2 regions of the Agrobacterium sp. 22-209-1 genome follow, and region 1 is predicted to be linked to the other one. Evidence: predicted binding sites of a transcription regulator. Region 1 holds the regulator's gene; the other holds the start of a gene.

Region 1 (4,931 bases):
CAGGGGGGCTCTTGCAAACGTATCGAACAATGGCGCGGCGGCTTCGGCCATGGCTGTATCACTCCTTGCGCGGTTGCGCTGTCAGACAGTTGTCAATAGGCTTTCGGGGTTATCCCTCGCCTGAAAATCAAAAATGCCGCCTCGCGGCGGCAGGGGCACTATTGTCACTTCGCCTGCCGATGTCAACAAAAGTCCGCGTTTCTCGGGCTTCTCAAGCCCTAGTAGGTGGCGGCGGATGAGGCCCAAGGTGTTGCCTTTCAGACTCAACTCGCCAGCAAGTTGGGGAAAACCGGAAAATCGATTCGAGATGATTCCCACGACTCTTGCCACGGAGTCTGCGTGGCACTAGGTTAATCGCTAATTACTAGACTGCATTGCGGCGGAACTAGTCACCGAAAATCAGGCAGAAACCACGCTCGCGGCACGCCCGCGAGGCGGAGATGGATTCTGCCGACATTATACGCGACGAGCGGAGAAGCGGCATGAACTGGACAGACGAACGGGTCGAAAAACTCAAGAAATTGTGGTCCGAGGGACTTAGCGCCAGCCAGATAGCAGCGCAGCTGGGCGGTGTCAGCCGTAATGCCGTCATCGGCAAGGTCCACCGCCTCAACCTGCCGGGTCGCGTCAAGGCCGGCGGCCCGGTCACTTCGGCGCGTTCCGCGCCCAAGCGCGCCGCCGCTCCTGCCCCGCGCGCGACGAATTTCGCGGGCCGTGTCGGCACAGCGCCTGCTCGGGTTCTGACCCGTTCCAACGCAGCAACGGCTCTTCAGGAAGAGATCGGCATCGAGACCGCGGAAGTCCTCGATTACGTTCCTTCCAGAAACGTCGTCACCCCGATTTCCCGTCGCCTGACGTTGACGGAACTGACGGAGCGCACCTGCAAATGGCCGGTCGGCGATCCCTTGAAAGACGATTTCCATTTCTGCGGTTGTGAAGCGCTGGAATCTTCACCCTATTGCAAGTTCCATGCGAAACTCGCCTACCAGCCGGTAAGCGAACGTCGCAAAGCTTGAGTGTTGCGGCACGCATTCGACACTCAAAAACTACGGGCCTTCGGGCCCGTTTTTTTATGGCAAAACTCAAGGCGGTCCCGGAATGGGCGCACGCTGTTTGAGAGGCGCTCCCAATTCCTCTTCTTCCGCCTTCTGCGGATGTAAAATCGCGACGCGCCCTTGCGGCAAATACTTTGAGTTCGTCGGCGACGTGCCGCGCCATCCCTCCTGTCTGGTTTCACCGCGCAATCCGACTCTTAGCAGACCGTCTGTTGCCTTCAAAAACAACAAGGACACGCGTTGGGCAAGGTTCGAATTCAGAAGGCCCGCCACCATCCCGGCTGCGGGCCTTCTGAATTTTGGGAATTTTTCCCGAGTGAAACCATCGGTTTCGGTTTCCTCAGGCTTCCATTGAATATCCGGCGCCGCGCACGGTGCGGATGACATCTTGCATATGCGAAAAATTGAGCGCCTTGCGCAGACGTCCGACATGCACGTCGACGGTGCGTTCGTCCACATAGATATCGTGACCCCAGACGCCATCCAGCAATTGTGAGCGGGAAAACACCCGGCCGGGAGAAGTCATCAGGAATTCCAGCAGGCGGAACTCCGTTGGGCCGAGGCGCACTTCGCGGCTCTTGCGGTGAACGCGATGGGTCTCGCGATCCAGTTCGATATCGCCGCATTTCAGCACCGAAGACAGAACCTCGGGGCGAGCCCGGCGCAGCATGGCCTTGACCCGGGCCATGAGTTCCGGTGTCGAGAACGGCTTGACGACATAATCGTCGGCGCCGGTGGCGAGGCCGCGAACCCTTTCGCTTTCCTCACCGCGCGCCGTCAGCATGATGATGGGCAGGCGTTCGGTTTCCGGCCGCATTCTGAGCCGACGGCACAGTTCGATACCGGAAACGCCGGGAAGCATCCAATCCAGGATAAGAAGGTCTGGAATACGTTCCTGCAGCCGAATTTCGGCCTCGTCTCCACGGGGTATCGTGTCGACGTCATATCCCTCAGCCTCGAGATTGTAACGAAGCAGCACGCTCAGCGCTTCCTCATCTTCCACAACTGCAATCTTGGGCACCATATACTAACTCCGCAAGCCGCTGCCTGTCTGTTACTCGGTCACCGAACCGAGCGTGTTGGAACTGTCATCCTTAGGACGCTCGCCTTCCGGCTGGCTGCCGGTGGTCATGTAATAGATCGTCTCGGCGATATTGGTGGCGTGGTCGCCGATACGCTCGATGTTCTTGGCGCAGAACAGAAGATGCGTGCAGGTAGTGATGTTGCGCGGATCTTCCATCATGTAGGTCAAAAGCTCACGGAAGAGCGACGTGTACATGGCGTCGATTTCTTCGTCGCGCTCGCGGATGGCATTTGCCTTCTCCGCCGAACGTGTCGAATAGACGTCGAGGACTTCCTTGAGCTGTACCAGCGCCAGTTCCGAGAGGTGTTCGATGCCACGGGCGAGCTTGCGCGGCACGCCGGTGCCGGCAACCGCGATGACACGCTTGGCAGTATTCTTACCGAGGTCGCCAACACGTTCGAGGTCCGCTGCAATACGTAGCGTGCCGATGATCTCGCGAAGGTCTGCCGCCATCGGCTGGCGCCTGGCGATGGTGACGATGGCCTTGTCGCCGATCTCACGCTCGGAATGATCGAGGATCGCGTCGTCGGAAATGACCTTCTGGGCGAGTGCGGCGTCGGAGTTGACGAGCGCACGCACGGCATCGGCGCACATCTGTTCCGCCAGACCGCCCATTTCGGCGATACGGCGCGTCAGGAATTTCAGTTCGTCGTCATATGCCGACAGAATATGCGAATGGGTCGTTGTCTGCGTCATGGTCTAGTCCTCCGGCTTGGCCTGCATGCGCGTGCCCGGAAGCGGGCACGGCAGAGGCACCAGTCTTGTTCGGTTTCGATAAAGCGCCGGCCGGGATCAGCCGAAGCGGCCCATGATGTAATCCTGCGTGCGCTGGTCGTCCGGATTGGTGAACATCTTGTCGGTTTCGTTTTCCTCGACAAGGTGACCAAGGTGGAACATGGCCGTGCGCTGGGAAACACGCGCCGCCTGCTGCATGGAGTGCGTGACGATGACGATGGTGTAATTGGTGCGCAGCTCGTGGATCAGTTCCTCGACCTTTGCGGTCGCGATAGGGTCGAGCGCCGAGCAGGGTTCGTCCATCAGGATCACTTCCGGGCTGACGGCAACCGCGCGGGCGATGCACAGGCGCTGTTGCTGACCGCCGGAAAGACCCGTGCCGGATTCCTGCAGGCGATCCTTCACTTCGTTCCAGAGGCCGGCCTTCTGCAGGCTCTGCTCGACGATCTGGTCCATATCCGCCTTGTTGCGGGCGAGACCATGGATGCGCGGACCGTAGGAAATGTTTTCGTAGATCGACTTCGGGAAAGGGTTCGGCTTCTGGAACACCATGCCGACGCGGGCGCGCAATTCCACGACATCGATTGCCTGATCGTAGATATCGTCGGTGTCGAGCGTGATTTTTCCGGTCACCCGGCAACCGTCGATCGTGTCGTTCATGCGGTTCAGGGTGCGCAGGAAGGTGGATTTACCGCAGCCAGACGGGCCGATCAGCGCCGTCACCGTATTTTCGCGAACATTCAGGTTCACGTCGTAGAGCGCACGCTTTTCGCCGTAATAAACCGAAACGTCCTTGCCGATCATCTTGTATGAGACTTCATTCATTTTCTTGTCCAGCGCCTTTTCAACTGCTGCTTCCGACAACATGTTCATTGCTCAATCTCCCTCTACCAGCGCCGTTCGAAGCGGCGACGCAACAGGATTGCGCCAACATTCATGACAATGAGGAACAAAAGCAGGATGATGATAGCGCCGGATGTCCTTTCGACAAAGGCACGCTCGGCTTCGTTCGCCCACATGTAAATCTGCACCGGCAGGGCCGTGGACGGATCCATCGGCGTTGTCGGGTAATTCGCGACGAATGCCACCATGCCGATCAGGAGCAGCGGCGCCGTTTCCCCCAGCGCGTGGGCGAGACCGATGATGGTGCCGGTGAGGATGCCGGGCATGGCGAGCGGCAGCACATGGTGGAAGATCGTCTGCATCTTGGAAGCGCCGAGGCCGAGGGCGGCGGCGCGGATAGACGGCGGCACGGCCTTCAGGGCAGCGCGCGTCGCGATGATGATCGTCGGCAGGGTCATCAGCGTCAGGACGAGGCCGCCGACCAGCGAGGCCGAGCGCGGAAAGCCCATGAAGTTGATGAAGACCGAGAGGCCGAGCAGACCGTAAACAATCGAAGGAACGGCCGCGAGATTGTTGATATTCACCTCGATAAGATCCGTCAGACGGTTCTTCGGGGCGAATTCCTCGAGATAGATGGAGGCCGCGACGCCGATCGGCAATGACAGCACCAGCACGATCAGCATCATGTAGAAGGAGCCGATCAGCGCCACACCCACACCCGCCGCTTCCGGACGGCTCGACGCGCCGTTGAAGAAGATGCCGGTATTGAAATGTTTGCCGAGCTGGCCGCTTTCGGCGAGCTGGTTCATCCAGCCGAGCTGCTGGTTAGAGATGCGGCGATTGGCTTCATCCGCCGTCAGATCGACCTGGCCCTTGAAGGCGCTGTCGACATCCCCCGAAGCGAGAAGCGTGACGGTGCGCGTGGTGCCGATAACGGCGGGATCGGCAACGACGATGTCGCGAAGCTGCGTGCGCACGCTGTCGGAAATCAGCAGGCTGACGGCGCGTAGGCCGGCGCGGTCCGTCGGTGCAACACCAAGAACCTTGGCGACCGCATCGCGGGCGACGACGGGATAATTGGCCGTCATCAGCTTTGTCGGGTTTGTGGCGCGTTCATTCTTCGGATCGATGATCTGTTCGGAAAACTCAACCGGAACGGTGATCATCGTCTGCTGGAAAGCGGTGTAACCCTTGGAGAAAACCGACCAGAGCAG
Region 2 (4,931 bases), on a different contig from region 1:
GCTGATGCAGGATGTCGAGGTTCAGCGCGTTCGGCCACCATTCGGTCACCGATTTACCCGAGGCCGTGTTGCCTCCGTGCATGACAGGACACTTGCCAGCCGGTTTTGAAGTTGCGTCCATTTCGCCCTCCGATGGGTTTGACAATTAAACCAATAATCAATTCGACATGTGCAGCGTGGAAGCCAGAGCCAGCAGTTGGTCATGGGAAACCGTGCAGCGACGCTGGTAACCTCTCACAGCTACAGCCTCTTTCTGTCATGAAGATGACTAACAGCCGGGTTCCATAATTTCCAATTGTATATTCTAAAGGCTGCGATATGCTGAGCTTATGATTGCGCTCTCCATGAAACATCTCCGTTATTTCGATGCGCTGGCCAAGATCGGCCATTTCGGCCGGGCGGCGGAGGCTTGCGCGATTTCCCAACCGGCGCTGTCGCTGCAGATCCGGGAGCTGGAAGAACTGATCGGCGCGCCGCTCGTCGAACGGAGCAGCCGCCAAATCCGGCTGACGGCGCTTGGTGAGGAATTCGCCGAACGAACCCGCTCGATCTTGCGTTCGGTGGATGAGTTGCAGGATCTGGCGCGGGCGCGGCATGGGCCGCTCAGCGGGCGCCTGCGCATCGGCGTCATTCCCACCGTCGCACCCTACCTTTTACCACAGATTATCAAGACACTCACGCGACATTATCCCGGACTGGAGGCTCGCCCGCGCGAGGCGGTGACGCAGAAACTCATCGACGACCTTCTGGAAGCCCGGCTGGACATGGCGATCGTCGCCCTGCCCGTCTCGGAGCCGGCGCTGGAGGAAGTTCCACTGTTTTCGGAGGAATTCATCCTTGTGCGGCCGATGGAGGATGCGGGCATGCCGGTGCCGAGCGCCGACAAGCTGGGCGAAATGCGCCTGCTGCTTTTAGAAGAAGGCCATTGTTTCCGCAACCAGGCCCTTTCCTTCTGCAGCACGACCAATGCGCCGCCGCGCGTGCTGATGGAAGGCTCCTCGCTCTCCACCCTTGTGCAGATGGTCGGCGCCGGCATCGGCGTCACGCTCATTCCGCAGATGGCGGTCGACATGGAGACACGGCAATCCACGGTCTCTGTGTTCCGACTGGCGGAGCCTCGTCCTTCCCGCACCATCGGCATCGTGTGGCGCAAGAGCAATCCGCTCTCGGCGCAGTTCGCCCATATTGCGGAGATCGTCCGCGAATGCGGCCTCCAGAAGCTGGCGGCCGCCGCCTGAAGAAATCCACCTCCCTTGTAGCGGGGCCTAGAGCTTTACGCCGCTCTGACGCTTCTTTTTGCCCTTCGGGCGAAAATCGACCAACAGCGATTTCAGCTCGATATCGCGAACGCGCCTTGCCGCCTCGTCCGGACGCACCCATTCCAGCAGGCGTTCACCGCGTTCCTTGAAACTGGTTTCCGCCTCCGTCACTTCTATCTGGAACACATCGACCATGCAGGGAACGACATCGCCATTGTCGAGCATCTTGAGATAGGTATAGCGGCCGACGGCATTCTTTTTCACCCGGCCGCGCACGCCCGCCTCCTCCCACGCCTCGATTGCCGCCGCCTCGTGCGGCTTCTTGCGTTTCATCGGCCAGCCGCGTGGAATGATCCAGCGCCCGCTGGTACGGGACGTGACAAGGAGGATTTCGACCTCCTCGCCATTGCCGGCATAACGGAAGCAGAGCGCGGCATATTGCTGCCGGAAAGCGCCAGTGAAGAGCTTTTCCGGAACCGCAGCAAGCTGCTGTAGCAATGTCAGTGCACGAGCCGGGCGGGTTTTCCGGCTTTTCTTGGTGGGTTTCATATCCGTTGATAGTGCTGATTTTCCGGGTTGCATCAATGCCCCGCGTACATTTATGACAGTTTTATGACAATCACCCCCCACAACTAATATAGCGCCATTGAGGGCCAATTCGCATGATGAGTATTTTTCGCAAGCTGATGCCGCGCGAGGACCGTTTCTTCGAGATGTTCAGCAAACATTCCGAAACCGTTATCAAAGCGGCCGAGGCCCTTGACCAACTTTTGAGCGGCGTCGACGTCGAGAAAAACTGCGACCTCATCGTCGCGCTGGAACACCAGGCGGATGACATCACCCGCGATGTGCTGCTTGCGGTCAGACGCAGCTTCATCACGCCATTCGATCGTGGCGACATCAAGGATCTCATTCAGTCGATGGATGACGCCATCGACATGATGCACAAGACCGTCAAGACCATCCGTCTTTTCGAGCAAACGGAATTCGATCCGCTGATGAAGGAAATGGGTCATGAGATCGTGCGCGCAGCCGGCCTCATCGCAGAAGCCATTCCGCTTCTCAACAAAGTCGGCACGAATGCGCATCGTCTGTCATCCATCGCCGAAGAGGTGACCCGCGTTGAAGGTCGCTCCGACGAACTTCACGATCTGGGTCTCAAGGACCTCTTCCGCCGCCACGGCGCAAGCGGCAATGCCATGGCCTATATGATCGGCAGCGAGATCTACGGCGAACTCGAAAAGGTCGTCGACCGCTTCGAGGATGTGGCCAACGAAATCAGCGGCATCGTGATCGAGAACGTCTGATGGATGTCGCACTTGCCTTGCCGCTGCTTGTCGGCCTCATCGCCATTGCGCTGTTTTTCGATTTCCTGAACGGCCTGCACGACGCCGCCAATTCCATCGCCACCATCGTTTCCACCCGCGTACTGCGCCCGCAATATGCGGTCGCCTGGGCGGCCTTCTTCAACTTTATCGCCTTCCTGTTTTTTGGCCTGCATGTGGCCGAAACGCTCGGCACCGGCATCATCGATCCGGCCATCGTGTCGCCGCAGGTGATCTTCGCGGCGCTGATCGGCGCCATCGTCTGGAACATCGTCACCTGGATTTTCGGCATTCCCTCCAGCTCGTCGCATGCGCTGATCGGCGGGCTCGTCGGTGCGGGATTTGCCAAGGTGGGTTTCAATTCCATCGTCTGGTCGGGCCTGCTGAAGACCGTGGGGGCCATTTTCATGTCGCCGGCCATCGGATTCTTCCTCGCCTTGCTTCTGGTGCTGACTGTCTCCTGGCTGTTCGTGCGGCAGACGCCCTTTGCCGTGGATCGCACCTTCCGCGTCATGCAGTTCATCTCCGCCTCGCTTTATTCGCTGGGACACGGCGGCAACGACGCGCAGAAGACCATGGGCATCATTGCCGTGCTGCTCTTCAGCCAGGGACATCTCGGCGAAAGCTTCTACGTGCCCTTCTGGGTGGTGATTTCCTGCCAGTCGGCCATGGCGCTTGGCACGCTGTTCGGCGGCTGGCGCATCGTTCATACGATGGGATCGAAAATCACCCGGCTGAACCCAATGCAGGGTTTCTGCGCCGAAACCGGCGGCGCGCTGACGCTGTTCGGTGCGACATGGCTCGGCATTCCGGTCTCCACCACCCACACGATCACCGGCGCCATCGTCGGCGTCGGCGCGGCCCGCCGTGTCTCGGCGGTGCGCTGGGGCCTTGCCGGCAATATTGTCATCGCGTGGATCGTGACCATGCCGGCGGCTGCGCTGATCTCCGCTGCGGTTTACGGGCTGACCTCGCTGTTCTGATAGCTGCATTACTGCCGCTACGGGCCGCTTCTCCCGGAACAAACGCCGCCCTTGGCTGTTGTTCCGGGAGATCAACGTGGATCGCGGACATGGCACGGCAGGTTTTTTGGAAGGGTTATTTGAAGCTGTCGCTGGTGACGGCCTCCGTCTCGCTGACACCCGCGACGACGGAAGGCAACAAATACAGTTTCCACATACTCAACCGCAAAACCGGCAACCGGGTCGAAAGCCGGTATGTCGACAGCGTCACCCATAGGCCGGTCGCGGCGAAAAACCAGGTGAAGGGTTTTCCACGCTCCGAGGACGATTACGTTCTGCTGGAGGATGACGAGATTGATGCGGTAGCGCTGGAAAGCACCCGCACCATCGATATCAAGACTTTCGTGCCGAAAGGATCGATTGACTGGATCTGGTACGACCGTCCACATTTCCTGCGCCCGGAAGACAAGATCGGCACCGAAGCCTTCAGCGTCATCCGCGAAGCCATGAAGGTGAACGATGTTTTCGGCATTGCGCGTCTGGTGATCTATCGCCGCGAAAGGGCTGTGCTCCTCGAACCTTCAGGCAAGGGCATCATTCTCTGGACGCTGCATTACGGTGAGGAAATGCGCGAAAGCATCGACTCCTTGGAGCCGAGGATGAAAATCGACCGGCCGCTGCTGGAGGCCATGGAAAAACGCATCGGCAAACAGGTGACGGGTTGGAAGCCGGCTTTGGTGCAGGACCCCATTCAGAAAAAGATCAAGTCCCTGCTGAAGTCCAAGGGCGAGGAGGCCTCCTCCTCGAAGAAGAAAACCGGCCCGAAGGCACGCAGCGGCGGCAATGTCATCAACATCATGGATGCCCTTAAGAAAAGCCTTGCTTCCGAAAAAAGACGCTGAGGTTCGATGCCTTCAGCGGGTCTTTTTCGGAAGCGGCTCGGCAGCAGTAAAAAAGCCGTCCCAAGGGTCTCTTTTCAGCGCGGAAAGGCGCGCGGCGATATTGCTGACGGTGAAATGGGCCGGGCCGATCTCGGCCGTCAGCTCCGACCATTCGAGCGGCACTGAAATGGCCGCCCCTGGCCGGGCGCGCGTCGAATAGGCGGCGACCGCCGTATTGCCCCGGCCATTGCGCAGATAATCAATGAAGATACGGCCCTGCCGTTTCGCCTTGGTGGCGACGGAGAGATATTTCTCCGGTTCGGCCTTCGACATATCCGTTGCCATGGCTTTCGCGAAGGCCTTGACCGGCGCCCAGCCCGCCTGCGGCTTCAACGGTGCGACGACATGCAACCCCTTGCCGCCGGACGTCTTGACGAAAGCGGCAAGACCCGCCTCTTCGAAACGCCGCTTCAGTTCCTGCGCCGCCTCGATCACCGCCTCCCA

What was found. Region 1 encodes PhoB, which activates phosphate uptake and scavenging genes when phosphate is short. Its sites were predicted from a motif close to TGTCATNNANCTGTCAT; they were not measured.
Region 2: the regulator PhoB is predicted to act here: its motif matches at 1,861-1,877, upstream of ACQZ48_RS17495 (DUF47 family protein).

The regions. Positions count from the first base shown of each region.
Region 1 is NZ_JBNWCH010000017.1:7,394-12,324, forward strand. It holds gene ACQZ48_RS22790 (aspartate aminotransferase family protein) at 1-51, opposite strand, end outside; gene ACQZ48_RS22795 (GcrA family cell cycle regulator) at 483-1,016, shown strand; gene phoB (phosphate regulon transcriptional regulator PhoB) at 1,396-2,079, opposite strand; gene phoU (phosphate signaling complex protein PhoU) at 2,110-2,835, opposite strand; gene pstB (phosphate ABC transporter ATP-binding protein PstB) at 2,932-3,747, opposite strand; gene pstA (phosphate ABC transporter permease PstA) at 3,762-4,931, opposite strand, start outside.
Region 2 is NZ_JBNWCH010000008.1:57,678-62,608, reverse strand. It holds gene katG (catalase/peroxidase HPI) at 1-121, opposite strand, end outside; gene ACQZ48_RS17505 (hydrogen peroxide-inducible genes activator) at 330-1,238, shown strand; gene ACQZ48_RS17500 (NUDIX hydrolase) at 1,266-1,808, opposite strand; gene ACQZ48_RS17495 (DUF47 family protein) at 1,922-2,566, shown strand; gene ACQZ48_RS17490 (inorganic phosphate transporter) at 2,566-3,567, shown strand; gene ku (non-homologous end joining protein Ku) at 3,657-4,448, shown strand; gene ligD (DNA ligase D) at 4,461-4,931, opposite strand, start outside.